One region of the Trichocoleus sp. DQ-A3 genome, then DNA from elsewhere that is predicted to be linked to it. Evidence: predicted binding sites of a transcription regulator. Region 1 holds the regulator's gene; each other region holds the start of a gene.

The links. Region 1 encodes HrcA, which represses chaperone genes, less so after heat shock. Its sites were predicted from a motif close to ANTTAGCACTCNNNANTNNNGAGTGCTAANT; they were not measured.
Region 2: a site for HrcA is predicted at 7,794-7,824, ahead of groL (chaperonin GroEL). Genes of this name have one in related genera too.
Region 3: a site for HrcA is predicted at 4,826-4,856, ahead of groES (co-chaperone GroES). Genes of this name have one in related genera too.

The regions. Positions count from the first base shown of each region.
Region 1 covers NZ_JAMPKC010000007.1:151,146-161,421, forward strand. The annotation lists gene NDI44_RS13935 (ATP-binding protein) at 1-1,528, opposite strand, end outside; gene NDI44_RS13940 (DUF3352 domain-containing protein) at 2,249-4,036, opposite strand; gene NDI44_RS13945 (rhodanese-like domain-containing protein) at 4,167-4,526, shown strand; gene NDI44_RS13950 (hypothetical protein) at 4,722-4,913, shown strand; gene hrcA (heat-inducible transcriptional repressor HrcA) at 5,038-6,150, shown strand; gene NDI44_RS13960 (DUF2834 domain-containing protein) at 6,279-6,965, shown strand; gene NDI44_RS13965 (hypothetical protein) at 6,980-7,663, shown strand; gene NDI44_RS13970 (DUF2834 domain-containing protein) at 7,844-8,527, shown strand; gene bioF (8-amino-7-oxononanoate synthase) at 8,827-9,993, shown strand; gene NDI44_RS13980 (general stress protein) at 10,069-10,276, opposite strand, start outside.
Region 2 covers NZ_JAMPKC010000006.1:282,286-292,561, forward strand. The annotation lists gene NDI44_RS13235 (SRPBCC family protein) at 1-216, opposite strand, end outside; gene hemF (oxygen-dependent coproporphyrinogen oxidase) at 582-1,628, shown strand; gene NDI44_RS13245 (anti-sigma factor antagonist) at 1,703-2,125, shown strand; gene NDI44_RS13250 (STAS domain-containing protein) at 2,388-2,756, shown strand; gene NDI44_RS13255 (chromophore lyase CpcT/CpeT) at 2,807-3,421, opposite strand; gene psb29 (photosystem II biogenesis protein Psp29) at 3,639-4,376, shown strand; gene trxA (thioredoxin) at 4,828-5,145, opposite strand; gene fabG (3-oxoacyl-[acyl-carrier-protein] reductase) at 5,287-6,051, shown strand; gene NDI44_RS13275 (protealysin inhibitor emfourin) at 6,186-6,485, shown strand; gene NDI44_RS13280 (M4 family metallopeptidase) at 6,531-7,604, opposite strand; gene groL (chaperonin GroEL) at 7,857-9,542, shown strand; gene NDI44_RS13290 (hypothetical protein) at 9,835-10,276, shown strand, end outside.
Region 3 covers NZ_JAMPKC010000002.1:665,937-676,212, reverse strand. The annotation lists gene NDI44_RS06175 (sulfate ABC transporter substrate-binding protein) at 1-1,038, shown strand, start outside; gene cysT (sulfate ABC transporter permease subunit CysT) at 1,173-2,030, shown strand; gene cysW (sulfate ABC transporter permease subunit CysW) at 2,020-2,901, shown strand; gene NDI44_RS06160 (NIL domain-containing protein) at 3,001-3,246, shown strand; gene NDI44_RS06155 (response regulator transcription factor) at 3,305-3,952, opposite strand; gene NDI44_RS06150 (ferredoxin) at 4,154-4,606, opposite strand; gene groES (co-chaperone GroES) at 4,912-5,223, shown strand; gene groL (chaperonin GroEL) at 5,345-6,982, shown strand; gene NDI44_RS06135 (DUF559 domain-containing protein) at 7,205-8,062, opposite strand; gene NDI44_RS06130 (hypothetical protein) at 8,453-9,046, opposite strand; gene NDI44_RS06125 (cytochrome P450) at 9,036-10,276, opposite strand, start outside.

The DNA of each region.
Region 1 (10,276 bases):
CCTGGGTGTGCCACACGGGAATCTCAATACAAAATTCTGTTCCTTGTCCAGGTACCGATACGCAATTAAGCGAACCTTTGTGCTTCTCTACTACAATCTGATAGCTAATGGATAACCCTAGCCCAGTACCTTTACCGACAGGCTTGGTGGTAAAAAATGGCTCAAATAATCGGGCTTTAACATCTTCATTCATGCCCTGCCCGTTATCAGCAATCCGCACAATAATCGTATTGGAAGAGGTCAGTTCTGTGCGAATCAAAATTTGACTGGGTTTGTTGAGTAATTCATCCGAACTGCGAACCCCCGAAATAGAACCTTTATTTGGGGTTTCGCTACTGTAACGCTCTAGCTCATCAATCGCATTACCGAGCAAATTCATAAATACCTGGCTCATTTGCCCTGGGTAACATTCCACCAAAGGTAAATCAGCATACTCTTTAATCACTTCAATTTCTGCATGGTTGCCATGTGCTTTTAGTCGGTTTTGCAAAATCAGCAGGGTATTATCAATCCCTTCGTGAAGGTTCACTTGCTGCATAACCTGTTCATCATTGCGAGAAAAATTCCGCAACGATAGCACAATCTGATGAATACGCTTTGCCCCTATTTCCATTGAAGACATCACTTTAGGCAAGTCTTCTCTGAGAAAATCTATGTCGAGTTCTGCGATTTTTTCTTGCATCAAGCAGCTAGGATTGGGGCACTCTTGCTCGTAAAGCGTCACTAAATCAAGCAAATTTTGCACATAGTCAACTGCATAATTTAGGTTCCCATAGATAAAGCTAACAGGGTTGTTGATTTCGTGAGCCACCCCTGCTACCAAACATCCCAAATTGGACATTTTTTCTTTTTCAACGAGTTGGGATTGGACTTGTTGCAGGTCGTGCAAAGCTTGCTCTAAATGCTTTGATTGAGCAACAGCTTTGGCAGCGGTGGCACAACTTTGCTCGTAGAGTTCCGCTTGATGAATATTAAGGGCGAGTTGTTCAATATCACTTTCTTGTTGATATTGGCTCACCACTGCATCTAGAGCCTCAAGCAGGTTGGTAGAAGACTCTGTAAGAATGTAATGTAGATGCGGATTGTCTGAGGTTAGTTCTTCAGGGGTTGCTTGGGCGATCGCTCTCGCTTGCGCGATATATTGGCGTATGTACTGGTCTAAATTTAACGGTGGCTCAAAGTACATTGACCGAACGACAGATGATGGTTGACCCGGTAGTTTCATCTCCGGATTGCCCTCGATCAAACCACTGTGAGATCGTTCCATCAAATCCAGGTCAGCTTGCAAAGTAGAGCGCAATTTCTCTTGCTCGGCAATATCTTTTGTACAGACTAGTCTTAAGGCGAACAGTGCCGTGCGTTGAGATAACATCCGCTGACGACCACTGATATTAACCACCGCTGCGTTAATTTCCCGCACTGTATTAATTTCGTTTAAATGTAAATAATTAGCCAAGACAAGTACCGGCAATAATTCAAATAACCCTAAAGATTGCGGAATTATACCATTAGCAGTTTTTTTTGTCATGGTACTTGTTAGATTTTTTTGAAGTGAAAAGCAAAAAAACCGCGAATCTACTGTATAGTCACGTAAATCTATGACTAAGTTCCAGTTTACTTGTAATTTAAAGATGCAGCTTTGAGTTCCTCCGAATTATTGCTTGGCTAGTATTGAAAAACTATGAACCAAAGCGGTACCAAATTTAGTGCATTTTTATACGGATTGGAAAAATTAGCGTCACTTAAAGGCCTTCGTGAATCTCAACCAGCTTCATCTCAGCTTCATCTAACCATGAGAAATTTCACAAATTCAAGACAATTTGCCGAATTCTATCTACCTCTTAGTTTATAGAGGCGTCAGATTTCAAGAAGGTCTCGGATATAATTATTGGTCTAAACCAGGTTGCCATAAATAAAATTCACAGAGTCGTTAATTTCGTGGGCGATATCGGCAACTAGACAGCAGAGGCTGGACATTTTTTCGGTTTAAATTCAGTTGCGTTTAGGTTCGTTGTAACTGTTTTACTGACTACAAACAAGGCTTGGGGAGCAAAACGGAACTGGCAGTTCAAGAAGACTTGTGTATACACAGTAGCTCAAAGAAAGGAGAACCCCAAAAGAGCTATCTCTTGGGGTTCCGGGAAATTATGGGAATCAAGCAATCATAATATGACTCAGCAGCGGGGGAGGCGGGAAGTTATTAGCGATTACTGATTACCAATTCCCTTCCCCAACTCGGATTTGCGAATCATTCCTCAGCCTTAGCACCTAGGCGGAGAAAGACTTTACTGCGGCGAACCCCGTCATCGCTGCCGTAGCTGCTAAAGGCAAGCGAATTTAGCTCGTTAAATAACGGTTTCGCCACCAATTCCACCACTCTGACAATTGGCAACTGACGCTCTAAGAACGCCTGACTAGATGCCCAGTCTAGATACAAATAGCCGTTATTTGGCTGGGGTAAAGAAGTAATGTTTGCCTGGAAGCGATCGCTCTTAACGAGAGAATTATCAGGAGCCTTAATCGCTTGATTCATTGCTTCGATCGAAGTGGTGAAAATCTCGTACTTGCCGATACTGGCGTGAACTCCTTTCACCTGTGCCTCTAGCTTGACTGAATCTTGGTCTTCACCCTGATTCTTATCGGCAGTGGTTGTGAGTTGTGTCCAGGCAGAGATCGGTTGATTCTCCAGGGTAAATGAGCTAACGCTCAACCCTTGCTGTTTGGCAACAGCATCTAGACGATCGATTGCCGCTTCTGCCTTTGTCGTTGCTGATTTCTCGGCGACAAAAATCCAATCTGAATCTTTGCGGTCGGCACGAGGTAGCATTCCTAAAGCGTACTCGCCTTGCACCCAACTAAAGATATCTTGCTTTAAATCAATGCCCCAACGAGCTTGGAGATTCGCGATGGGTTGATCGATCAGTTGGACAAGGCTATCATCGCTATCTAATCCAGAAGTGAGTTGAGTCCACAGTTGCTCTAAGTTACTACCAGAAGCTGCGATCGCTATTTTCTCTGGTAGATACTGCAACGCTCCGACTGGTTGAGATAGGCTGGGAGTTGTCGAGGGGATTTCCTGTCCGGTAGCCGCTAATAAAGCGGTTTCTGCCAGCAATCCTTGAGTTTTTGGAGAGATGGCGATGGCTAAACTCTCATAGGTTGGGTCAATTTCCATCTGTGAATTGTTCCCCAGCAACTTCGCCAGCGCGGGTAGATTTACATAAGTCAGACCAATTTTCGGCTGAGAGATGCTTTCGATTGCCCGCTGATAAGAAGTTGAATCGCTGAGGCTGAGATTGGGCGCTTGCACATTATTAATGGCTTCTTTCAGCACCCTAGGATTATTGGCAAACAACACAAAGCGATCGCCAACAACTGCGGTAGCAACCGAGTTTTGAGCTGAGGCGCGGTTTATTGCGTCTTTTGGCAATGCCGATCTATCGCGGTTGTAAAAGCCTTTATTGACCGCGTCTTGAGTTTTGACGACTGAATCCTGATTCTTATAAATCAGCTTGACACCTTTATAAGTCTCAAAGACTAAATCTGTCTCAACATTTGCTTGCTTGTGCCAGAACAAATCCACAAACTCGCGGCTGCGTTGCGGATTTTTGGTGGTGACAGCCAGTAGCAGCCCGCGCTGCTCTCCATTGTCACGGGTGCGATCGATATCTAAGCTGGTGAGAGCCAGCGTGATTTCATCCCCCAGCCAGGGTTGGATATCTCGGCGATAGTCCAGATCCGTGTTCGCGAGTAAGCTTTGTTTAAATTGGTTGAGTTCTGCACGCGATCGCTTGCGGTTCGCGGGACGCGCTACAGCCTGCCGCAACCCTTCCAACCGATCTGGATTCACAAGCAATGACACCATTACGGGTGCCTTTTTCGGCACAAATATGGTGGCAGATGGGTTCGTCACCTCCCCACCCCCTAGAAGGGCGAGAGGACTGTTTGCCCTCAGCCAGTAAAAGCCACCGGCACCAATTAACAGCAGCACTAAAACGCCAGCTGCCAGAACGTAGAAAAACGAGCGTCGCTTCATGGTGAAATGTAGACCTTGGGTGAGCGCGATTCAGCTAAGAACACTAATCCCGATGCCAGAACCTATTATTTCAGCTCATCGGACTGCCAACTATTAAAATCTTAGTTAATCTCCAGCGTTGCACAACCTCATGTCTGCTCAATCTTTTCGCCAAGATATTCCCCAGATTAGCGTAGAAGAACTTGCCAGCCGTCTTGCCGATTCCCCTGAGAGTCTGCAATTGGTGGATGTGCGAGAACCACAGGAAGTTGCGATCGCCAGCATTGAGGGTTTTGAAAACCTCCCCTTGTCGGAATTTGCCGACTGGGCTGACCAAATCCAGACCCAGTTCGATCCGCACGCCGAGACGCTGGTTCTCTGTCATCATGGCATCCGTTCGGCGCAGATGTGCCAGTGGCTACACATGCAAGGCTTCACCAATGTCAAAAATATTGCTGGTGGCATCGATGCCTACTCAATCCGAGTCGATCCGACAATTTCCCAATACTAATGATCCCAGTACAAAACTATCTTGAAGCTGGAACCTCTCCCCCAACCCTTTCCTGCAACAAGAGGGCAGAAATTCTCCTCTTCCTTACCAAGGAAAAAGGCTGGGGCTAGATTTTTTAATTAAATACGGTTCACGATATTGTTTTAATTTTTACTAGCGAAATAAGTATTTAGAGGTTTTGGCTGACAAACTTCGATGCAGTCGAGTAGACTACAGACAATCCTGATAGAGACTGTGGACTCTAGAGTTACGGGTAGCGATAATGTCCTAACTCTGCGATCGATCGTCATGGTATGTCTAAGGTTGAAGTTCGGCGGCTGTTATGCTTCTACTGGCTGGGTGTGGCGAACCGGCAGGCAGAAGGCAGCATCTGCTATTCTGTTTTAACCTATCCTATATTTAATCGGCTGCTTGCTTGACAAGAGCGCCGGACTTACTGAGAAATTCATCATCAGAAGTCCAGGAATTTCCAATTGTTTTTAAAACCCTATCCAATTCGGCTTTCGTTTAAATGGCTAGGCAAGTAAGTCTGACTGACCGTCAACAACGTATTCTCTGGGCAACTGTCCGTCACTATATTGCGACGGCTGAGCCAGTCGGCTCAAAAGCTTTGGTAGACGAGTATAATCTGTGCGTCAGTCCAGCGACGATTCGCAATGCAATGGGCGTCTTAGAGAAAGCGGGGTTGCTCTATCAACCCCATACCTCGGCTGGACGGGTTCCCTCTGACTCTGGCTATCGAATTTATGTCGATCAATTAATTAAGCCTTCTGAAGCCTTGGGGCGTCAGGTAGAGCAGTTATTCACAAACCGTTTGAACTTGGAACATCAGAGTTTCGAGACTGTGTTGCGGGGTGCAGCGCAAATTCTGGCAACGCTCAGCGGTTATATTACCCTGATCACGATGCCGCAGACTCGAACTAATCGTTTGCGGCATTTGCAACTGGTGCAGCTCGATCCGGGAAGGGTGATGCTGATTGTGGTGACGGATTCTTATGAGACGACTAGCGTCTTAATGGAGTTACCGCTCTCAGAATCGGAGGATGAGCAACCGGACGCAGAAATTGTAGATCGGGAGTTGCAAATTTTATCGAATTTTCTGAATAGCCACTTGCGGGGGCGATCGCTCAGTGAATTGGCAACTTTAGACTGGAGCGAACTAGACCGAGAATTTCAACGATATGTCGATTCCTTGCGAAATCTGCTTTCCGACTTGATCCGTCGCACTTCCCAACCTGCCACAACTCAAATTATGGTTCGTGGCGTCGCTGAAGTATTGCGTCAGCCAGAATTTTCCGAGTTACAGCAAGTGCAGACGCTTATACATCTATTGGAAGAGGAACAAGACCAGCTGTGGCCTTTAATCTTTGAATGGCCTAGACCAGATGTCACGGCTATCTCAGATGTCACTTCTGGTTCGCGGGTGACGGTGCGGATTGGTTCGGAAAATCCTTTAGAACCGATGCGTACCTGTACGCTGATTTCTGCAACTTACCAGCAGGGTTCAGTACCCGTGGGAAGTGTGGGGGTTTTGGGGCCAACGCGGATGGTGTACGAAAATGCGATCGCACTCGTTGAAGCTGCCGCCGATTATCTCTCTGATGCTCTTACGCAACCCGCTTAATTTAGAAAATGGCTAATAGCTAATCGCGATTAGCTAATGGGTAGCCGTTCACTACGAACCACGAACGATAAACATGGCTAATTTCGATTAGCTCTAATTTTTACTTTTCATTTTTCATTGATATTGATATGGTTAGAAAAGTTGGCTTTTGGTCGCTTTGGGCAGCATTTATTACCTATGCCTTTCTATTAGCACCTCCTGAACAACCAGGCACGTTTGAACTGATAAAAAATCTCTCTACAGGTCAATGGGCGGGGATTAACCCCCTAGTTGTCGCTCTATTCAATCTGCTGGGCATCGTACCGATGATTTACGCCTGCCTAATGTTGATTGATGGCAAACAGCAAAAGGTAAAAGCTTGGCCTTTTTCGGCGTTCTCTTTTGGAGTCGGAGCGTTTGCTTTGCTACCTTATTTAGCATTGCGAGAACCCAACCAAGAATTTCACGGACAAAAGAATTTATTTCTGAAAATACTCGATTCCCGGTGGCTTGGTCTTTTGCTGACATTGGGCGCTGGGAGTTTGGTTGTTTATGGCTTGTTGGGCGGTAATTGGGCAGATTATATTCACCAGTTCCAGACAAATCGCTTCGTTCATGTCATGAGCTTGGATTTCTGCTTGCTGTGGTTAATATTTCCTGCACTTCTGGGAGATGACATGGGGCGTCGGGGAATCAAGAATTCTGCACTTTTTTGGATAGTGGCACTGATTCCTTTGTTTGGCGCTTTAGCTTATCTTTGCCTGCGTCCTCCCTTACCAGAAACTAATGCCGAAGCTTTCTCCACGGAACGGCAACCCGCACAATCTAGAAATTAAAATTTGATGGAAATATGGCTAGAAAAACAGCACTTTGGTTATTATGGGCTGGATTTATCTCCTATGTTTTGCTGCTGGCACCGCCAATTACGCCAGACACACTGAGGCTCATTAAAAATATATTGACGGGTCAGTGGACCCAGGTCAACCCAATTATCCTTTCTATATTTTCCCTGATTGGCATCTGGATACTCATCTATAGCTGTCTTTTGTTCGTCGATGGGAGGATGCAAAAGATTCGTTTCTGGCCTTTTGCTTTGGGTTCAGCGGGAACGGGAGTGATTAGCCTAATACCTTATTTAGCATTGAGGGAACCGAATCAAGAGTTTTCCGGGCAAAAGGATACCTTGCTGAAAGTTTTTGATTCTCGCTGGACGGGTATTATCCTCAATTTCAGCACGCTTTTCTTGCTAGCATTTGGCTTGCTTGCGGGTGATTGGGCAGGGTTTATTCAACAATTCCAAAGCGATCGCTTTGTCAATGGCATGAGTTTGGCTTTTTGCCTGTTCTGTCTGTTGTTTCCGAGCGTTCTCGGGGATGATATGGTGCGTCGAGGGTTCAATATTCCCCCAGTTTTTTGGGCAGTATCGCTGGTTCCTCTACTGGGACCCCTTGCCTATCTCTGTATTCGTCCACCTTTACCAGACTCTGGTGCTGAACCGGCACCAGAGTCTGTTGCGAACACTACACGAGTGTGAACAATTTTCGAGGTTTTTAGGAAAGAACAAACCGCGGAGGTCGCAGAGGACGCGGAGGAAAGAAAGGAGAGGCTGTGGCTTTCTTTTGAATGCAAGTTGGTGTGACTTAAGACGGAGGTAAGTGCTGTTATCGGACTTTTAAAGTTAAATAATTGATGTATAAAGTTATGGGTCAAGATTATGGGCAGAAAAATTGCCTTGTTCTTGATATGGATTACATTTCTTGTCTATACCGTATGGTTAGATCCACTTGCTCAACCAGAGACGTTTTCACTGGTTTGGAAGTTGTTAACATTCCAGTTGGCAGATGTGAATGCAATTCTTGTGGCTATCTTCTGGCTCATGGGCGTTTGGCCTATGATTTATGCTTGTCTGATGTTTGCTGATGGCACAACGCAACCGTTTCGCTCATGGCCTTATTTCATTGGGGCAAATGGAACGGGTGTGATTTGCTTTATCCCCTATTTAATTTTCCGAAAATCAAATCAAGAATTTTCTGGATCGAAGGATAAATTACTAAAAATTCTAGATTCCCGTTGGACAGGAATTTTCCTACTGTTAACAACGATTGGCTTACTTGCCTACGCAATATTTGCTGGAGATTGGGGAGATTATATTCAACAGTTTAAAACCAGGGAATTCGTTCACCTCATCAGTTTGGATTTTTGTCTGATGTGCCTGGTGTTTCCATTAACGTCACTGTTTGACGATGATATGGCTCGTCGGGGCATAAAGGATGCTCGAATTTTCTGGGCGGTGGCGCTAGTACCTTTATTTGGACCACTTGCTTATCTTTGCCTGCGTCCACCTTTGCCAGAATCAAGTGCTGACGTCAGCTTTCAAGCGTCTAATTTGACAGCTTAGCTTGCGAGTTGTGCCAGGAGAATGTGAAAGGAGAAAATGAAAATATAGAGGGGTGCTGTAGCGTCTCTGGGAGGTGGAAAGCATGATTGCCACTTTTCCTGTATTTTCTTTTATAGCAATTCTCGTTTGGACGCAGTACCGTTTAACCCCACCCCTGCCCCTCCCCGCAAGCAGGAAAGGGTTCAATACTGCCCTCTCTCCGCAAGCGGAGAGAAGGGGTTGGGGGTGAGGTTAGGAGTGTGTTGCAACAATGTGAGAACTGCTATACAGGCGAGTTAAAGGGGCGATAACCGATCGGAATGCCAAAGAATCCTTACGCTTGGGTAGAGCAATCCCTCGCCACCATTCACCGCGCAGATTGGTATCGATCGGTGCAAGCGATCGCTAGTCGTCCGGGTGCGACGGTGTTGCTGGAGGGGCGTGAAGTCATCAATTTTGCCAGTAATGATTACTTGGGACTCGCGGGGGATGAACGCCTCATCCAAGCCGCAGTAGCGGCTACTCAGACATTTGGCACGGGTAGCACGGGTTCTCGGTTACTCAGCGGACATCGGGAACTGCATCGGGAATTGGAAAAAGCGATCGCATCCCTCAAACAAACTGAAGATGCCTTAGTTTTTAGTTCTGGATATCTGGCAAACTTGGGAGCGATCGCTGCTTTAGTCGGAAAACGCGATCTGATTGTGTCTGATGGGTACAATCACTCCAGTCTGAAAAATGGGGCGATTCTTAGCGGTGCAATGGTTATTGAATACCCTCACTGCAATGTTGAGGAGTTAAAAACCCAGCTGAATTTACACCGGGAAAAATACCGTCGATGCCTGATTCTCACAGATAGCGTCTTCAGTATGGATGGCGATTTGTGCCCTTTATCGGGACTGTTAGAGCTGGCGGAGGAATTTAGCTGTATGCTGCTCGTTGATGAAGCTCATGCCACAGGGGTACTCGGAGCAACGGGTGCTGGGTGTGTAGAACATTTTGGCTGTAGCAATGTCCCATTGATTCAAATCGGCACTCTCAGCAAAGCTTTAGGCAGTTTGGGTGGATATGTCGCAGGCAACTCGGCTGTGATTGACTTTTTGCGGAATCGGGCACCCAGTTGGATTTATACGACGGCTCTTTCCCCCGCTGATACCGCTGCGGCATTGGAAGCCCTTCGCATCATCCGAAAAGAACCGGAACGCCGCGCTAGTTTGTGGAATAATGTCAATTTTCTCAAACAGCAGATTGCCCAGAAGTTGCCACTACAATTCCTGCCTTCTGAATCGCCCATTCTCTGCTTTCCCTTGGAAAGTGCAGAAGCAGCGCTAAAAATGGGACATCAACTAAAAACATCCGGCATTTTTGCCCCAGCGATTCGTCCTCCCACGGTGCCTACGAGTCGAATTCGAATCTCGGTAATGGCAACCCATGAAGCTGCCCATCTTCAACGATTGGTGGAGGCGTTAAATGAGAATTACTTTTGATTATCTCGCGCAAAGGCGCTAAGACGCTAAGAAAAACTTTGCGCCTTTGCGCCTTTGCACGAAATTCTGGAAAAACTATTGCCGATGGTCAACGATGGTAACGCGATCGCTTACTTGGGTCACGTTATCCTGAGACTTAATCTCATTCACAGCCGTCAGATTCTCCTGAGGTTCGACGATGCGGTTGGTAGAATCGGTTCTCGAAGCTGTAGAAGGCGGCACATCGTAGATAGCCCACTCTTGAATGCCGCGATTGCTCAGAACTGATTCGGCACGTTCGATA
Region 2 (10,276 bases), on a different contig from region 1:
TACCTTGTAAATCAATCCCGGTTTGGCAATCAACCCGCTGGGGACATTGGTGCTGGCAAGTAGAGGATGCCAGGATACATCGCCAATATTGATTAATTTTTGCCAGAGGACATCCACCGAAGCAGAACTAACGGCGCGGTAAGTCCGAACCAGGGAAAACTTAAAGGAAAAACCCTCTCGACCAGCGATAAACTTTAAGGAAAAATTGAGAATCACAACACTCCTCCTCGCACCAAGTCTTCAAGGGAACTTATTACTTTAATCCCTGGGATCATTAGGTAGCATCCCCCTGTAGGATATTTCGATAGCCTGTAGACGCTTTATTCAACTTGCTGCTTGGGTTCAGCAGACCCGATTTAAGATAGGCTGTAAGTTCCCCTGCGATCGCATAGAGTTGAGTGCTTTGACCCGATCAAAGCGGCTCACCCTCACCCCGAAAAGCAAGCTGACGTGGTACAAGCGATCGCGCCCGTACAAGCCGGTATCCTGGGTGAACTCAGGCGAACTTCCATCCCGATTTATTCAATTCAATACCTTTTTTCTTTCCCAACCGCTTTTGTGAACAATATTGACTTGAGATTATGACAGCTTTTCAGACGGACGTAACTACTTCTGCTAAGGTTTTGCCCCCAGATGACTCGAAAGCTAGGGTCAGCCAGTTTATGCAGCAGCTGCAAGACCAAATCTGCGAAGGTTTGGAACAACTGGATGGAGTTGGGAAATTTCAACAAGATGCCTGGGAACGAGAAGAAGGCGGCGGCGGTCGTTCCCGCGTCCTCCGCGAGGGCGCAGTTTTTGAACAGGGTGGCGTTAATTTTTCTGAAGTCTGGGGTCAACAGTTACCTCCGTCGATTCTGGCGCAACGCCCGGAGGCGGCTGGGCACGGCTTTTATGCGACTGGCACCTCAATGGTCTTGCATCCGCGCAATCCCTACGTCCCGACGGTTCACCTCAATTATCGCTACTTTGAGGCAGGGCCAGTTTGGTGGTTTGGCGGTGGGATCGATTTAACCCCTTACTACCCATTTGCGGAAGATGTCGCCCAATTTCACCGCACTTTAAAGCAAGCCTGTGATGCCCACCACCCAGAGTACTACCCCACGTTTAAACTTTGGTGCGATGAATATTTTTATCTGAAGCACCGCCAAGAAACGCGGGGCGTTGGAGGACTCTTCTTTGACTATCAAGATGGTCAAGGAGCTTTGTATCGCGGCCCGCACGCCGATGGACCAGCAGCTGTTTACAGCAACCAAGTGGGTACGCCAGAACCTCGCAACTGGGAAGATTTGTTCGCTTTTGTGCAGCATTGCGGTCAGACATTTTTACCGGCTTACGTTCCCATTGCCGAGCGGCGGCAAAAAATGGAATATAGCGATCGCCAGCGGAATTTCCAGCTTTATCGTCGCGGTCGCTATGTGGAATTTAACCTCGTCTACGACCGAGGCACCATTTTTGGTCTTCAGACGAACGGGCGCACTGAGTCAATTTTGATGTCTTTACCGCCTCTAGTTCGCTGGGAATATGGCTATCAACCCGAACCGAACACCCCAGAAGCCGAGCTATATGAAACTTTCTTAAAGCCACAAGATTGGGCAAACTGGACACCTCTCTCGGAATCGCCGGTCTGAGTTAGACTACGGGAAAAATCCCGCTCTCATCGCACCCGGTTGATATACTTGCCCATCTTTAGAGGTGAGTGTCCGTGCTTCACATCGACCAGAAAACATACACGACCCAAAACGGCACGAAGATTATCGTTTTGACACCAACAGGACGGCTGGATATCACCACAGCTTTGCAATTTCGCGTGAAATTACAAGAGAGTCTTTATACACTCAGTCGTCATGTGGTCGTAAATCTTGGGAGAGTGAATTTCATTGATAGTTCTGGTCTCACCTCATTGGTGGCAGGGATGCGAGATGCGGACAAGGTAAACGGGAGTTTCCGCCTTTGCAATCTGCTTCCAGCCGCCAAGGTGGTGCTGGAAATCACCATGATGGATTCGGTATTGGAAATCTACGAGAACTGTAACGACTGCTTCAACCCCCCGGATGCCCCTGGAACCATCTTCTCCCCTAAAAGAGGAGGCGATCCCTTTTTTCCGGATATTGAAGCAGAGTTGTGAGTAACACTGGAATCTTCTACCTGTATGATTCTGAGTGCTATCTTAGTGGGCGATCGCGCCAATCCAGTCTGCTAGAAGCCGAATTTAATGTAATTTTTTTCAAGCTTTGCTTTAAGATTAGGCGAGCTGAATTTTTGGTAGCTCTAATCTCTAAGTTAGAGTTAGACTACTGAAAGCTCAAATCATGGGAGCAATCGTAGTAAAATGCGGCTCCTATCTAGATATTAAATATAGACGGAGCTTCCGGAGCAAGGAGGTCTTGGTGATTCATATCGATCAGAGAACACATACGACTCAAGACGGGACGACAGTCATCGTCTTAGCCCCCACTGGACGCCTGGATATTACAACCGCATGGCAGTTTCGTCTGAAGTTGCAGGAATGTATTTCCAAACTCAGTCGCCACGTAGTTGTGAATCTCGGTCAAGTTAATTTTATTGACAGCTCTGGTCTAACATCCTTGGTGGCAGGAATGCGAGATGCTGACAAAGTAAAAGGCAGTTTCCGCATATGTAACGTCCATCCAGAGGCAAAACTCGTTTTTGAAGTCACCATGATGGATTCGGTGTTTGAAATTTTTGAAACCGAGGAAGAGGCTCTTGAAGGAGTGCCTCGCAGCATGGTCAGCTAAATTATTCATGAGTTATGCAGTCAATCGTCCTTAACTAAGGACAAAAGATTTCAAATTGCTAGCTCAGCGGAAAAATCTTCGCGCTTAGTGAAAATATAGGGGCCAAGCAGTGCCCCCCAGATGGCTCTGCCTGTTTGGGGGTCAATTCCCTTGTCATAGCTTCTAAATTCTTGATGCCGCGCCTCAAACCCTAAAGAAACCTGGTAAGTTTCTTCTTGATAGGTAAAACAGCAGGGGGCATCAGTCGCGGGTGCGGTAGAAAAGTTATAGGTATTTTGAGCTAAGGGTTGCTGAATGACGGCGAGGGTACAGCCGGGGAGAAGTTCCATCTGTTCTGGTGTAAGCGTCTTCAGCAAGGCTGGATTTTGACCGGCACCTCTGACCCGATCGGGATCTTTCAGCATATAGTATTGCACCATCAGCGAGGCTTGAGAGGTGTCGCTGTGGCGCAGGCGCAGAATCCGAGGACGATAGGGACGATCCAGTTGCAGGATGTTCGCTTGCTCTGCAAACAGGGTGAGGCTATCTTCTGCAAACAGCGGTACGGGTCGCAGCCAAAGGCGGAGGTTTACGTACCAAGCGGGTTCTCTTGTCGCTTGTTCTGAATTCTCAAATTCTCCAGCTATATATTGAGCCAGGAGCGTTAGTTCAGGAGAAAAAGTCATTGGGAATGGCTAATCGATAATGGGTAATCAGCAATCGGAATTTAGGATAAGGAAGGCGTATCTCTAACTTCTAAGACCCTTTTCCCAATTACCAATGAATAATTTCTGCGATCCCCGGCATTGTATCGCCGGGAGTCTCTACAAGACATTGCCTTGGCAAAGGTGTCCAAAAGCTGTGACAATGAGTTTACATCGCCCTCAAACTTAAAATTTTCCGGTGAATAACGTCCGCACTGTATCAGACACCAAAAGAACTTTCTATACCCTACACACCCGCCCCATTAACTCCATCTACCGGCGGGTGGTAGAAGAGTTGATGGTGGAAATGCACTTGCTTTCGGTCAATGTGGACTTTCGCTACGACCCCATTTATGCATTGGGCGTGGTGACATCCTTTAACCGCTTCATGCAAGGCTATCGACCAGAACGAGATAAAGAACCGATTTTTGAAGCCCTCTGTCGAGCAGTCGAGAACGAGCCGCAACAGTACAAGCAGGATGCCCAGAGGCTGGAAGAATTAGCCATGCGTCTGGGTGGGAAGGATATCGTTGCCTGGTTAAACCCAACGGCTCCTAGTCACGGCGCTGATGACTTGCACGCTGCTGTGCAGGCGATCGCAAACCATTCTCCGTTTAAGTACAGCCGTTTGTTTGCGATTGGTTTATTTACGCTGCTGGAAGTAGCAGATTCCGATTTGGTAAAAGACGAAAAGCAGCGGATTGAGGCGCTCAAGCAAATCTGTAATGCCTTAAACCTGCCAGAAGATAAATTACTCAAAGACCTAGAGCTGTATCGCAGCAATTTGGAGAAAATGGCTCAAATGCAGCTGGCTATGGAAGATATGCTAAAAGCAGATCGAAAAAAACGCGAGCAACGTGGGGATAAAGGGGTTGTGGTGGCTCCTCCCAATAGTTCTCCAGAATCAAGCGTTGCTCCAGGCACTTCTCAAGACTAGGCAACTTGTGTTGAAGCTGAGAAAGCCTTCCGTATGATAGCGATCGCTCATCCGATTTCCTTTTGATGGGCTAAACATCCGTAAGTGGTAATAGGTCTTTAGTCATTTGCCAAGAGTCATTAGCAACAAACTAATGACTCTTGGCAAATGATTTAAGGGTTCGCTTTCTTTAGCTTTGTAGATTACCAATTACTCTCCAGAAATGAATTTCGGTTTGGCATCTCGGCGGTAAAAATGCAGCCTCCCTTCGCAGCACTTCTCCCAGCTTTCCGAGATATGCACCAAGTTGAAAGATTAGCCCGGAAGTCAAGTTCCGGGCTGGTTTGGCAGCTGACTCAGAAGGCGGTAAGATAGGAGTTCCCGTACATATCCGCGTCTGCGATCGTCAGCATCTGTGGATGCTTTCGCCAAAGAGAGCTATTGGTTACACCCAGATACTGCCGATATAGCCTTAAACCAACGCTTCTAGGCGCTGGATAAGTTGTGGGGCTGTCAGCACACCTTCAATGCGCTCAACTACCTGACTATTTTTAAATAAAACCAACGTTGGTAGGGCGTGAATTTGATATTGGCTCGCCAAGTTTGGATATTTATCCGTATCAATTTTTACAACCTGTAACCGTTCGTTCATCTGGGCGCTTACCTGCTCCAGAATCGGGACCATCATCTGACAAGGACCGCACCAAGTCGCGTAAAAATCCACCAACACTGGCTTTTCAGACCCAGACAGTAACTCTTGGAAATTGTTGAACTGCTTTTTAGTTGCCATGCGATCAAAGTGTTTTCTGCTCTTTCACGACAATCGTAATCTTTTGGCGTATTGATTCGTTCAGTCCGAGGTACGAATCGACCTAAGATCGTTAGCGCAGTTAAATAACCGCGTTCATAACGGATCGAGAGGAATTTATTGATGGAAGCATTGCCAGAGAGCCAGCAAAGATTGCGCGGACAGGTTGCCATCGTTACCGGCGCTTCACGAGGAATTGGTCGAGCGATCGCCCTAGAATTGGCATCTGAGGGAGCCAGTGTAGCAATTAACTATGCCAGTTCTAGTGGAGCAGCCGAAGAAGTCGTGAGTGAAATTACCGCAGCAGGCGGTAGTGCGATCGCCCTCCAAGCAGACGTATCCAAAGCCGATCAAGTAGACGCCCTCCTGAACACCGTGATGGAGAAGTGGAAGCGCGTTGATGTCTTGGTGAATAATGCTGGAATTACCCGCGATACCCTGTTGTTGCGGATGAAGCCGGAAGATTGGCAAGCCGTGATTGACCTTAACCTCACTGGCGTCTTTTTGTGTACGCGAGCTATCAGTAAGGTGATGCTGAAGCAACGCTCCGGGCGCATTATTAATATTTCATCCGTTGCCGGTCAGATGGGCAACCCCGGTCAGGCAAACTACAGCGCTGCCAAAGCGGGAGTGATTGGATTTACAAAAACCGTCGCCAAAGAACTCGCCACTCGCGGCATTACAGTCAATGCTGTTGCCCCTGGATTTATCGCCACCGATATGACGAGCAATATCAAATCAGAGGAAATCTTAAAATTCATCCCCCTCGGTCGTTACGGTCAACCAGAGGAGGTTGCTGGTTTAGTTCGATTCCTAGCCGCCGATCCGGCTGCCGCCTATATCACGGGTCAAACGCTCAATGTGGACGGCGGTATGGTGATGGCATAGCGACCATAGCGGCAGAGGACTGTGAGCGTAGTGACGCTCTCCTCGCGGTCGGAGTGGGAAAGAGAGAGGCCGACAAAGAATAACATCCATCACTGCTTACTATGGAGTTAGTCTTGCTCCCTGCGAGGGAAACTATGCGAATTTCTTTTGAACGGACTGGCGGCTTTGCTGGGATGCGCCTGACAAAAGTTTTTGACACTACGACTCTGCCTGCAAATGAAGCAAATCAGCTGCGCCTCCTGATTGACGCAGCTGATTTCTTTGATTTGCCTGCCGCGATCGCTTCCAACACTCCCCAACCCGACCGCTTTCAGTACAAGCTAACGGTGGAAGAAAACACTCAGCAACATACTGTTTTAGTGAGTGAATCCGCCGTACCTGGAAACTTAAGACCGCTGCTGGAATGGCTGATGGCAGCTGCACGCAGAAATTAAAAATGAAGAATTGCCTCTTCCATTTTTAATGCACGCATTTTTAATTTAAATCACTCCCACTTGTTGCCAACCTTTGCGGACTGCATTCTGCTCCTTGGAGCCTTCGCCGTAGAGTTCTCCAGCGACTGTAATGAGAGTATTCGCAGCCCGTTTAAAATTCGCTCTAGAGCGCAGGCGATCGCGTAAAGCGATATACCAGATTTTCCCTGCCTTTTCCCAAGCGTAGCCGCCAATTTCCACTGCTGCTAAATAAAAGGCACGGTTGGCAATCCCTGAGTTAATATGCACGCCTCCGTTATCTTCCAGCCCTTTGTAGCGGTCTTTATAAGTCGCAGGCTGGGGGTCTTTGCCTAGCACTGGGTCGTCGTATGCTGTCCCCGGTGCCTTCATTGAGCGAATCCCAACGCCCTTAACATTGGCGGTAAACAAACCTTCCCCGATAATCCAGTCAGCTTCCTCGGCGGTCTGATTGAGAACCCGCTGTTTCACCAGAGAACCAAAGACATCGGAAAAAGATTCATTCAGTGCGCCAGATTCGCCGTAATAGATTAGATTGGCTTCATATTGGGTGACGCCGTGGGTTAGCTCATGCCCAATCACATCAATCGCCTTGGTGAAGCGTTCAAAAATCTCTCCATCCCCATCACCGTAGACCATTTGGTCGCCGTTCCAAAAAGCGTTGTCATACTTCACGCCAAAATGAACCGTCGAGTCCAAACGCAGCCCTCGATTGTCGATGGAATTCCGCTCGAACACCTGCTCGTACAAGTCATAAGTTGCACCCGATCCGTCGTAGGCTTCGTTGATCGCGGCATCTTCGCTGGGAGGATCGCCTTCACTCCGCACCAAGGTGCCTGGTAGATCGTTGCCATTTTTAGCATCAAAGATGGTACGACGCTTCTCTCCCGGTGATGCTGCGAACGAGATATTTCCCACTGTCAAGCGCCGTCCGCGAAACTGTTCTGACACGGTTAAGGTTTGAAAAGCCCATGCCCGCTGCTCAGGGTTGCCATTCTGGAGAACCTCCTTCAGCATATGAGGAGGAACGATACAACAAATGGGATGAAGTCTATCGCAGCAAGGTTGCAGCCCTACCGCTCTTTTTTTTGGTGAACGCATAAATTATTTCCTTTGTCAAGGACAGAGCATCAAAAAGTGGATGATAAACGCATTCAATCCAATCCGCTCTAGTTATCGAGAATTCGGCAATTTCGTTACAAAAAGTAACTCAAAAGTGCGTGCGATCGCTCTAGCTGTTTATTATGTGCCTCCCCGATATCAGTCGAGGTGAGGACTCTCATCCTCTCGGATTAGCACTCTGTGCCAGTGAGTGCTAAATTGACTAATGGAAGCGCTCTGAAAACCTAAAACATGGCAAAAATCGTTGCATTTAATGACGAATCGCGGCGGGCACTAGAGCGGGGCGTGAACGTCCTGGCAGACGCCGTTCGCATTACGCTGGGGCCGAAAGGGCGGAATGTCCTTCTAGAGAAGAAGTTTGGCGCACCCCAAATTGTGAACGATGGTATCACCGTTGCCAAGGAAATTGAATTAGAAGACCCCCTGGAAAATACAGGCGCTCGACTGATTCAGGAAGTGGCATCCAAGACGAAAGATATTGCGGGTGATGGCACGACGACAGCGACGGTTCTGGCTCAAGCGATGATTCGTGAGGGCTTGAAGAACGTAGCGGCTGGGGCAAATCCAGTGAGTTTGCGGCGGGGAATCGAAAAAACGATCGCCTTCTTAGTGGAGGAGATTGTAGCGATCGCGAAACCAGTGGAAGGTAGCGCGATCGCGCAAGTGGCAACCGTCTCCGCTGGTAACGATGAAGAAGTCGGCAAAATGATTGCCGAAGCGATGGATAAAGTCACCAAAGACGGCGTGATCACCGTTGAAGAATCCAAATCGATGGCAACGGAACTGGATGTCGTCGAGGGGATGCAGCTGGATCGCGGCTACATTTCTCCCTACTTCATCACCGATTCCGAACGGATGGTGGTGGAATATGAAAACGTCCGGATTTTGATGACGGATAAAAAAATCAACTCTATCCAGGATTTGATTCCCGTCTTGGAAAAAGTTGCCCGTTCCGGTCAAGCTTTGCTGATTATTGCCGAAGACATCGAAGGAGAAGCTTTGGCAACTTTGGTGGTAAATAAAGCGCGGGGCGTACTGAATGTAGCCGCCATCAAAGCGCCTGGATTTGGCGAACGCCGCAAAGCGATGCTGCAAGATATCGCCGTTCTCACTGGCGGTCAGCTAATCTCAGAAGAAGTTGGTTTGAGCCTAGATACCGTCTCTCTGGAGATGCTGGGAACTGCTCAGAAAATCACCATTGATAAAGAAAACACCACCATCGTCGCTGGTGATGCCAAGACGGCAGATGTGCAAAAGCGGATTGCCCAAATTCGCAAGCAGCTAGAAGAAACGGATTCTGACTACGACAAAGAAAAGCTGCAAGAGCGAATTGCTAAGCTTGCCGGTGGTGTCGCCGTCATCAAAGTGGGTGCGGCGACCGAAACCGAACTCAAAGACCGCAAGCTGCGGATTGAAGACGCCCTCAACGCGACCAAAGCTGCTGTGGAAGAAGGTATCGTTCCTGGCGGTGGCGCGACGCTGATTTACCTGAGCAAGAAAGTTGCTGACATTAAAAATAGTCTGGACGCCGAAGAAAAAGTCGGTGCTGACATTGTGGGCAGATCTCTAGAAGCTCCCCTGCGTCAGATGGCAGATAATGCCGGTGTCGAAGGCTCTGTCATTGTCGAGAAGGTGCGCGAGACTGATTTGAATATCGGTTACAACGCGGCTACCGACACATTTGAAGACCTGATCGCCGCTGGGATTATCGACCCTGCGAAAGTTGTACGTTCGGCGTTGCAAAATGCCGGTTCGATTGCCGGGATGGTGTTGACCACTGAAGCCCTGGTTGTCGAGAAGCCTGAGAAGAAAGCGGCTGGTGCCCCCGATATGGGCGGCATGGGCGGCATGGGCGGCATGGGCGGCATGGGCGGCATGGGCGGCATGGGCGGCATGGGCGGCATGGGCATGATGTAGTCCATTGTTCGCGTCCCCAGCGCCCACAGGTTGAAACCTGAAGCGATAAAAACAAAGCCCACCTTTGTGGACTGAAAGAAAAGCAGCTTGTCTCAAACGGCAAGCTGCTTTTTTGTAGCGATCGCTCATTGTAAGAGTGTTACAGTATTGAAAAATTATAGGGTTCAAACCTACTTAACCGGGATAATTCCTCAAACTTCTGTTTAATCAGCGTTCTGGATAAACTGTGCCATTGGATACAAAGACTGTTAGCTTGGGTGAATTCTAGGGAACCCTATATAGAGGTAATTCTTTGGAAAATTTTCACTCAGTCAGAGGGTTAAATTTAACGATGCTAGTTTTTTTTATTCATGGCGTTGCCACACGGACTGTTCAATATGCAGATAATTTGAAACTTCTCATTAAAAATGAGTTCGACCAAAGAGGTGAATCTTTACCCCACTTATACTCCAGTTTTTGGGGCAATATATTAACTGATGTAGACAAAATATGGAATTTTATTCATCAAGATTTACAAAAGCTTAAAAAAGAACATTCTCAAACTAGTATTGACGATATATTTCGTTATAAAGAACTTAGGCAAGGATTTCTTTCTCAGTTCGGCGGAGATTTTTTAACTTACTTTAATCCAGAACGTGGAGAAGCAATTAGAAAACTTATCGCACAACAATTATATGATTTTCTTAAAAACAATTCTGAAGAAACTGAACTCCATATTGTTGCACACTCTTTAG
Region 3 (10,276 bases), on a different contig from region 1:
TTGGGGATGAGTTTAAGCGTAGCGATCGCATCTTGCGCCCCCAGTAACTCTAATTCCCCTTCCCCGACAACGACTGCCGCAGGTGGTGCCAGCCCAGCGGCAAAAACCGGCGATGCACAAGTAACCCTCGTCTCCTACGCGGTGACTCGCGCTGCTTACGAAAAAATTATTCCCCAGTTCACCGCTAAGTGGAAACAGGAACGCAACCAAAACGTTACCTTCAACCAAAGCTATGGTGGATCTGGCTCCCAAACCCGTGCCGTAATCGATGGTTTAGAGGCGGACGTTGTAAACCTGGCCCTGGCTCTTGATACCGAGAAGCTTGAGAAAGCCGGGTTAATTGAAGCTGGTTGGGAGAAAGAAGCACCGAATGGTGCAATTGTAACCAAATCTGTTGCAGCACTGGTTACTCGCGAGGGCAATCCCAAAGGAATTAAAACCTGGACAGACTTAGCCAAAGATGGCGTGCAAGTCATTACAGCTAACCCCAAAACTTCTGGTGGCGCTCGCTGGAACTTCTTAGGTTTATGGGGTTCAGTGACCAGAACCGGCGGTGACGATGCCAAAGCCCAAGAATTAGTCACCAAAGTTTACAAGAATGTCCCCGTGCTACCGAGAGACGCCCGCGAAGCCAGTGATGTCTTTTTCAAGCAAGGACAGGGAGATGTCTTAATCAACTATGAAAACGAAGTAGTATTGGCTGGGCAAAACGGTCAGAAACTTCCTTATGTCGTGCCCGATACGAACATCTCCATCGACAGCCCGGTCGCCGTTGTGGACAAAAACGTTGACAAACACGGCACGAGAGAAATTGCAGAAGCGTTTGTCAAGTTTCTATATACCCCAGAAGCCCAACGAGAATTTGCCAAAGTGGGATTCCGACCCGTTGATCCAACAGTAGGGGAAGAAGTCGCGAAGCAGTATGCCCCAGTTAAAACTCTCTTCACCGCTCAAGATTTGGGGGGCTGGGACGAGATCCAGAAGAAATTTTTTGATGACGGAACAATTTTTGACAAAATTCAAGCTAGCAGTAGATAAAGACTGACTAAGAGCTAATTGCTAATTGCGTCATTATCAACCAAGAAAAGACTAGGATTCATTAGCAATTAGCCACAATTAAAACCGAGAACAATTACCGAATTTCATCATTCTTTAATACTGGATACTTTTCTATGGCTGTATCGGCTCCTCCTCAACAAACTTCTGTTTGGAAAAACCCATTTCGCCAGATAAGCAGTATGTCCTGGCCTTGGCGGATTACCTTGGGGTATCTCACCATCATGCTCATCCTGCCAGTGTCTGCCCTTGTGTTGAAAGCAAGTACAGAAAAACCGATTGATTTTTGGAGAATTGCCACCAGTCCCATTGCTCTTGCAACCTACGATGTTACCTTCATCACAGCCTTCATTGCGGCACTGCTCAACGGAGTGTTTGGCGTGTTAATTGCTTGGGTTTTGGTTCGCTATGAGTTCCCATTCAAACGGTTCATTGATGCAGCCATTGATTTGCCCTTTGCACTGCCTACCTCAGTCGCGGGTTTAACACTGGCAACGGTCTACAGCGATAACGGCTGGATTGGTTCCCTGCTAGCACCTTTGGGAATTAAGGTGGCATTCACGCGCTTGGGAGTGGGGGTGGCGATGGTGTTTATCTCCTTGCCATTTGTCGTGCGAACCTTACAGCCTGTATTGCAAGAAATGGAGCATGAAGTCGAAGAAGCCGCTTGGTCTTTGGGAGCCTCTAAATTTCAGACATTCTGGCGAGTTGTTTTGCCACCTTTAATGCCAGCGATTTTAACGGGTGTAGCGTTGGGATTTGCGCGTGCTGTTGGAGAATACGGTTCGGTCGTAATTGTGGCGGCGAATGTACCTTTTAAGGACTTAATCGCATCCGTGTTGATTATTCAGCGATTGGAACAGTATGACTATTCCGGAGCAACGGTGATTGGGACTGTTTTATTAGTAATTTCGCTGTTAGTTCTAATCGTAATTAATGTTTTGCAAGCGTGGGGACGAAAGTATGAACTCTAATGTAGCAGGGAAGTCTTTTAATCCAGAATTAAAAACTCCTCAAGTCTCCCCAAACCAGAAGGAAAAAAGCTGGGTAAAAGTTGTTTTGATCGGGGTAGCGATCGCTTACTTGGCTGTGATTTTGTTCATTCCAGCTATCAACGTCTTTGTGCAAGCATTTAAGGGAGGGTTTGGCCCGTTTATCCACAATATGACGGAACCCCATTTTCTCCATGCCGTAAAGCTGACTATCTTGATCGCCCTAATTGTCGTACCGATGAATGTCGTGTTTGGACTCTGTGCAGCGTGGGTGGTCGCACGACATCGATTCCGGGGTCGAACCTTTCTGATCAGCCTTCTAGACATCCCCTTTGCCGTATCCCCAGTCGTCGCTGGACTGATGATCGTGCTGCTCTATGGACGCAACGGTTGGTTTGGTCCACTGCTAGCGGCGGCAAACATAAAAATTATTTTCGCCGCGCCTGCAATGATATTGGCGAGTGCTTTTATTACGATGCCCTTCGTCGCCCGTGAAGTGATTCCCGTTTTGGAAGAAGCTGGTTCAGATCAAGAAGAAGCGGCTAAAACGTTGGGTGCAACTGACTGGCAAATCTTCTGGCGCGTCACTCTGCCGAATATTCGCTGGGGCCTCCTCTACGGCGTCATTTTGACCAACGCCAGAGTCATGGGCGAGTTTGGTGCCGTCTCGGTTGTATCTGGCAATATTGCGGGCAAAACTCAAACTTTGCCGTTGTTTGTGGAGGAAGCTTATAAGCAATACCAGACTCAAGCATCTTTCTCAGCCGCCGTTCTACTTGGGGCACTTGCGTTAGTTACCCTGGTCTTGAAAGAAATTCTAGAGCGTAAAACCAGTATTAAAGATGTTGAATAGGAGGAATTGAGGACTATGTATAGTACAAATGACTTGCCTGTAAATACATCAAAACCTGCTCAATCTACGACTGGGCACGAAGATAACAGACCTACTAAAATGCGTGTCAGAATCCGCATTCCCAAGGAATATCAGGAAGATCCCATCATCTCGCGACTAGTCTCTCACCACGGTGTCACAGTTAATATTGCTGCTGCCCTTTTAGGAGCCAACGCTAGAGATGATGGCTGGTTTGACCTAGAACTCTCAGGATCGACTCGCCAACTTCAAAGCGCCTTAACTTATTTGAATGAACTGGATCTAGAACTGTGGGGCAAATCTGACAGCGAACAAGATGGGTGGTAACGAAAATTTAAAAAGGCAAAATTAATAATTTCAATTATTAATTTTGCCTTTTTATTTGTTAAGCCATATTACTCTCAATCGCCCAACGAGCTAACTCCGTGCGGTTATGGAGATTCGTTTTACCTAACATATTGGATACGTGGCTCTCAATCGTGCGCTGAGAGACGTTCATCTGCTCAGCAATTTCTCGATTTGCCATACCTCTTGCCACAAACTGAACTACTTTCAGCTCGGTCGGGGTTAATTCTACAGTGTCAGGTACCTGGAGTTTCGACCCTCCTTCGGTTCCTCTAGCTGGATGATGAATTAGGCGAGTGGCCTGCTTAAGAGAAGATTCCACTTGCGCCACCAATTCTTCTGGCTCAAAGGGCTTGACCATGTAGACATCTGCCCCAGTATTGAGACCCTTGACTCGGTCTTGACTTTGACCTTTCGCTGAGAGGAATAGAACTGGAATCCAGCTGATGCGGGGATCTTCTCTGACGTGTTGCACAAGGGCAATTCCGTCCATCTCTGGCATCATGACATCACAGATAATCATGTCAGGAATATCATGCTCTAGAACTTCCAGTGCTTCCCGACCATTTTCAGCGGTGATGACTTCGTACCCCCGAAATTCCAGGTAGTCCTTGACCAGCAAAATCAGGTTGGGGTCGTCATCAATCAGCAACAGTCGTTTGTTATCTCTTATACTGGTGTCTTTCATGCTGTGCCACTCGCCAAGCCTGGAATTGTGAAAATTTAAACCGTTTTGTACGTATAGTTTACGTTTTTTTCAGCACCCTGCTGCACCGACTCCTACTAAGTCTAGGCAATTCCTATAATCTCTTTTTAGAAAATTATAGTCACTGACATGGGTCACAACGACGAAAATCTAGTAGGTACACGGAAGAATATAACGTAGCTACTATGTTACTGTATAGGGTTTTGGTAGTGGATGAACTAAGAAAGCGTATTCTTGCACAATTTTGTTGCCAATCAGATGTTCTTGGATAATCCGCTCAATGACTTCAGGAGTCGCTCCACGATACCAAACACCATCTGGGTAAACGACTAGAATTGGGCCTTGGGAGCAAACTCGCAGACAGTTTGCTTTGGTGCGGAAAATGCAAAGAGGGCTTTTGTCGGAAGGCTTGTCTAGTTTTAGCTCTTTAAGTCGCTTTTTCAAGTAATTCCAAGATTCTAAACTGGTTTCCTTGGAGCAACACTGGGGTAAGGTTGGATCGGCACAGATGAAGACATGGCGCTGAATTTGATTCAGTCCCAAGGTCTGCACACAAGCGGCGAGAGCGTTTGGGTCTGATGATTGACAAGTTTCAGGAATTTCAGGGCTAGACTCAGCCACTGTGTTTTCAGTCATTATTTATTTGATTTCCTTGGAAGAAGCGAGATATCCGTTTTTTAGGAGATTTTAGCGGTTCCAATTTTTTTTAGCAGATTGAGTGCGATCGCGCTATGCCATCCCAATGACTAAAGCCCTCTTTGTGTCTTAAGCATTTCTACTAAAGTCTTCCGACAACCGGATAAGTTCGGGAACCCGTACAAAGAATTTTGTTGCGATCGCACACTGGTTGGGCTAAATTAGCACTCAGAGGTTGAGAGTGCTAATTCTCAACGAACGAATCGTGTGTCTTGAGTCAAACCTGTAATAGGAGCGAAGTTTGTATGGCAGCTGTATCTCTAAGCGTATCCACTGTTAAGCCGCTGGGCGATCGCGTTTTTGTGAAAGTGAGCGCTGCTGAAGAGAAAACCGCTGGTGGAATTCTTCTTCCTGATAATGCCAAAGAAAAGCCTCAAGTAGGGGAAGTCGTCGCTGTGGGACCTGGCAAGCGCGATGACAAAGGCACTCGTGTTGAGTTGGAAGTCTCTGTGGGCGACAAGGTTCTCTACTCCAAGTACGCTGGCACAGACATCAAACTCGGCACAGAAGAGTATGTTCTGCTTTCAGAGAAGGACATTTTAGCAGTCGTTTCATAAAGTTATGAGTTCTGAGTTGAGAGTTCCCAGTTAAACACATCTGCTTAACTCAACACTCAAAACTCAATGCTCAACACTCCTTCAAAACTCAAAACTCAAAACTCAAAACAACTGAGGAACTATGGCTAAGCGCATTATTTACAACGAAAACGCTCGTCGCGCCCTGGAAAAAGGGATGGACATCCTAGCTGAAGCTGTGGCTGTCACTCTCGGCCCTAAAGGCCGCAACGTGGTACTAGAGAAGAAGTTCGGCGCACCACAAATCGTGAATGATGGTGTCACCATTGCCAAAGAAATTGAATTAGAAGATCACGTTGAAAACACGGGTGTTTCCTTAATTCGTCAAGCCGCTTCTAAGACCAATGATGCTGCTGGTGATGGCACCACGACTGCAACCGTTCTCGCTCATGCAATTGTAAAAGAGGGCTTGAGAAACGTTGCTGCGGGTGCAAATGCAATTTCTCTGAAGCGCGGGATTGACAAAGCCACTGGCTTCCTGGTGGAAAGAATTGCCGAACACGCCAAACAAGTAGAAGATTCCAAAGCGATCGCTCAAGTTGGTACCATCTCTGCTGGTAACGACGAAGAAGTTGGTCGGATGATCGCTGAAGCGATGGATAAGGTGGGTAAGGAAGGCGTCATCTCCCTGGAAGAAGGGAAGTCCATGACCACCGAACTGGAAATCACCGAAGGGATGCGCTTTGACAAAGGCTACATCTCTCCCTACTTCGCTACCGACATGGAGCGGATGGAAGCGGTTCTGGAAGAGCCTTTCATCCTGCTGACCGACAAGAAAATCACGCTTGTCCAAGACTTAGTGCCCGTTCTGGAGCAAGTCGCTCGTGCTGGTCGTCCTCTGATCATTATCGCTGAGGACATCGAGAAAGAAGCACTGGCAACCCTAGTGGTTAACCGCCTGCGGGGTGTGCTGAATGTGGCTGCTGTCAAGGCTCCTGGTTTTGGCGATCGCCGTAAAGCAATGCTAGAAGACATTGCCGTTCTCACTGGCGGTCAGCTGATCACCGAAGATGCTGGTCTGAAGCTGGAAAGCACCCGGTTAGAAATGCTGGGCAAAGCTCGCCGCATCAACATCACCAAGGACAACACCACAATTGTCGCCGAAGGCAACGAAGCTGCTGTGAAGTCTCGTTGCGAGCAAATCCGCCGTCAAATGGACGAAACCGATTCTTCCTACGACCGCGAGAAGCTGCAAGAGCGTCTAGCTAAACTGGCTGGTGGCGTCGCCGTCGTCAAAGTGGGCGCTGCGACCGAAACCGAAATGAAGGATAAGAAGCTGCGTCTGGAAGATGCCATCAACGCGACTAAAGCTGCTGTGGAAGAAGGGATCGTTCCTGGCGGTGGCACAACCCTAGCTCACCTGACTCCTCAGTTGGAAGAGTGGGCAACTGCCAACCTGAAGAATGAAGAGTTGACAGGTGCGATGATTGTTTCTCGTGCTTTGGCTGCTCCTCTGAAGCGGATTGCTGAGAACGCCGGTCAGAATGGCGCTGTCATTGCTGAGCGCGTCAAAGAGAAGGACTTCAACGTCGGCTACAACGCCGCGACGAATGAGTTCGTCGATATGTTTGAAGCCGGTATCGTTGACCCCGCTAAGGTGACTCGTTCCGCTCTGCAAAATGCCGCTTCTATCGCTGGCATGGTGCTGACCACCGAGTGCATCGTAGTTGACAAGCCTGAGCCAAAAGATGGCGCTCCTGCTGGCGCTGGCGCTGGCATGGGCGGCGACTTCGACTACTAATTCTAGTTCTTTGTGGGGTGGGCATTTTGCCCGCCCGCTTCATAAAACATCTGCCTCTACCAGGAAGCGGATGTTTTATTTTTTTACTGAAAGAAACTCAAATGAGTCACATAGGAGAACAAGAAAAAGCCTTAACTATATGGATATTGCAACCTATTGTTATTAATGAATCAATAAGATATAAATACCTTTTTTAGAACTATGTAAGTTCTATTGAGTTATCTACTTCCGAAACTCTTTTGCATTTAAGTAATTAAATAAATCCATACTTGCTTTAAACGGTTCATTAAATATCTCTGTACCCGAATACCTAAAAACTTCGTATCCGTTTGACTTCAATAAACGATCTCTTTTTCTATCATTCACGAACGATTTTTTTCCTGAATGATACTCGAAACCGTCACATTCCACTATAAGTTTAAAATTTTCATCTTCTGGTTTCCAAACTAAAAGATCGGCTCTAATTGACTTTCCATCTATTTTTAATTCTGGAAAGCTAGCTTGAATTGTAAAGTGATAAGTTTTATATCTGTAGTCGTTAAGGCGATGCTGTAATAAATATTCTTCAAAAGAACTCATTAAGTCTGAAGATATAGTTCCATCATCAGCTAATAACTGTACTTTACTTATAGTTTCATATATATTACCACGACTACAAATATCAACACTTTCTTTATAACCTTGGATGAATTCATGTATGCTTTTTGTAGCATTATGAATAGGTAAAGTAAAAATTGGTATAGGAGGAATTAATAATAAATCCTTCGCTGAAGGGAAAAGAAAATGAGTAATTATGGAATTAAAAAAAATCAATTCTATTGGTGATTCAGAATATTTATAGATTATATCTACGTTATTACTTGCTGAAAATTTTAAAATTTCTTTAAATAAAGATAAATCTTCATAAGACAAGAGAAATGAATATAAATTTTTACAAAGTTTATCAATTCTATAATTTATGACAGATAAAGTCAACTCTTTGCTAGTAAAATTTTCACGAACTTTCTTTAGTAACTCGACATCCTTATCAATATCAGAAAATTTATTCCAATTAAAATTAGCGGGTATTTTTTCTTTCATATTTAATCAAGCCCACTTCTTGCATTCATGTATTTTGTTCCTATACTGCTTGCAGGTATACCAACAACTACGCACTACTGGCGACTGTTAACGTTTGAAAACCGCGCTGTAAAGCTTCTTCAAGCGAAGAAATTGTAAATACTGGTCAAAGTTGAGGCTGGATAATAATCCGCCTACTCCCAGTATCAGCGATCCCAAAAGCAAGTACCTGATATTGTATGTAGTACATTGACCACGCAATATTCAGCAATTTATAAATTTTTGTGAAATTATTGTTTACATTTTAGACTATCAGAAAGAATAGCTAAGATAGGAGAGAGACATCTGTCTATGTTAATTATATTAGCCCTTTCAGAACAATTTGCAGATATTTTAAAATTAAATTCAAACTTATATATGGATTTTCTCGGAAGCGAGGATTGTTGCCACTTCTTGTAAAAGCTCGTTTTGTTCCTTTTGAATTAATTCTAGTCTAGAGGCAATCTCTGCTAGTCGTTGCTGTTGCTCTTGCTGAGTTGGTGGAGAATTTGAATCCGGTAAAGCTGGGATTTCAGCGTTCTTAGCACCCGTTAACTGTTTGAAAGCTAAGCCTCCAAACTTGGAGATTGATTGGAAACTAACTCCAAATAAGAGCTGAATTAGCTTAAAAGGAGCTTTCAATATTGATAAGCTAGTTGTTTCAATTAAGCGACCGACACCTTTGATTAAGCTCCCTGCGATCGCTACTGCAAACAATAAAATAACTAAGCTGACAATTGGGTGATTCGTCGCCCAGATGAATATCTGAAGTAGCCGCAAGACGGAGGGGTGAGCTTGCAGCCACTCATTGATAGAAGAAGCGATCGCTGTTTGAATTGGATTAGACATAACACCACCAGAGCTAAACGCTTTTTGCTGCGTTTGTTCGTATAGAGCCTTTGGTTCCTCAATTGTGATGTTATCGTTTTCCCGAACAAGTGCGATCGCGTCACACCTATGTTTCACATAGCACTTGCAACGGTTGAAACCGAACGCGCAGCCTATCTCTTGGGTGGCTGGTGGGAATCTCTACTGAATCTAGGCGTTGATTTGGTAATAGTTCCCACTGATAACCCCGTAGTAAGTGGGCGGCTACAATTTTCATCTCCATTTTCGCAAATGCGATTCCAATACAAATTCGTGGCCCACCACCGAAACCAATTAAACTAAAGGGACGCTGCTTGTGTTCTTGCCGTTGGGGGCTGAAGCGATCGGGATCGAAACGCTCTGGTTCGGGGTAAACCGTTGCTAGTCGATGAGTCCCGATAATCGAATACACCGCCTGCCACCCAGATGGAACTTGAAAGCCATTAAACTCAAATGGTTTGACGACACCGCGAAAACCACCCCCGACGGGCTGATGCAGTCGTTCAGTCTCGCAGAGAATTTGGTCTAGATAAGGCATTTGCCCTAATTGTTCTAAATTTACTCCTCCCCTAGCGGCAAGCTGCTGCTGTTCTTCCCTGGCGCGTTGCAGAACCTCTGGGTGACGGGCTAACTCCAGGCACAACCAAGTCAGCATTGAAGTGGTCGTTTCATGCCCAGCGAAGAGTAACAGCATTGCTTGGGCGCGGATTTCCTTTTCGCTCATGCCGTTACCGTCTTCATCCTTAGCTTGTAATAAAAGGCTGAGAACGTCTTTAGTCGGATGTTGCTGGCGATCGCGTACCACGTTGCCCAAATGCTCTAAGATTTCGTTACGGGCCGCGATCGCTTTCCCAAACTGCGTAAACGGTAAAGGCAGCGGATTGATGGCAAACAGCCCATTCGTTAGTCTTGTAAACAACTGGCTCAACCGTACCGCTTCTGGCCCCGGATTCGTACCCAGCAATAATTGACTAGCAATATCAAACGTTAGCAGTTTGAATTCATCAAACCAGGTAAATTCCTGTTTCTGCTGCCATTTTTCGAGATAGCTTTGCGTAATTGACTCCATTGTGGCAACGTAGTTTCCTAACGCTGCGCCATGCAAAGCTGGCATCATCAGGCGGCGATTTCTCCGATGCTCCTCGCCATCTTGCACAAATAGTGATTCGCCCAGCAGCATTTTAAAATTGTCGGGCCACCCCTGCTGCCACGAGAAACAATCCATGTGGCTGGAGAGAACAAATTCAGCTGCCTCTGGCCCCACCATAAAAACCGTAGGTTTGCCAATAACATGACTCTTAAAGATAGAGCCATATTGCTGATAGCGCT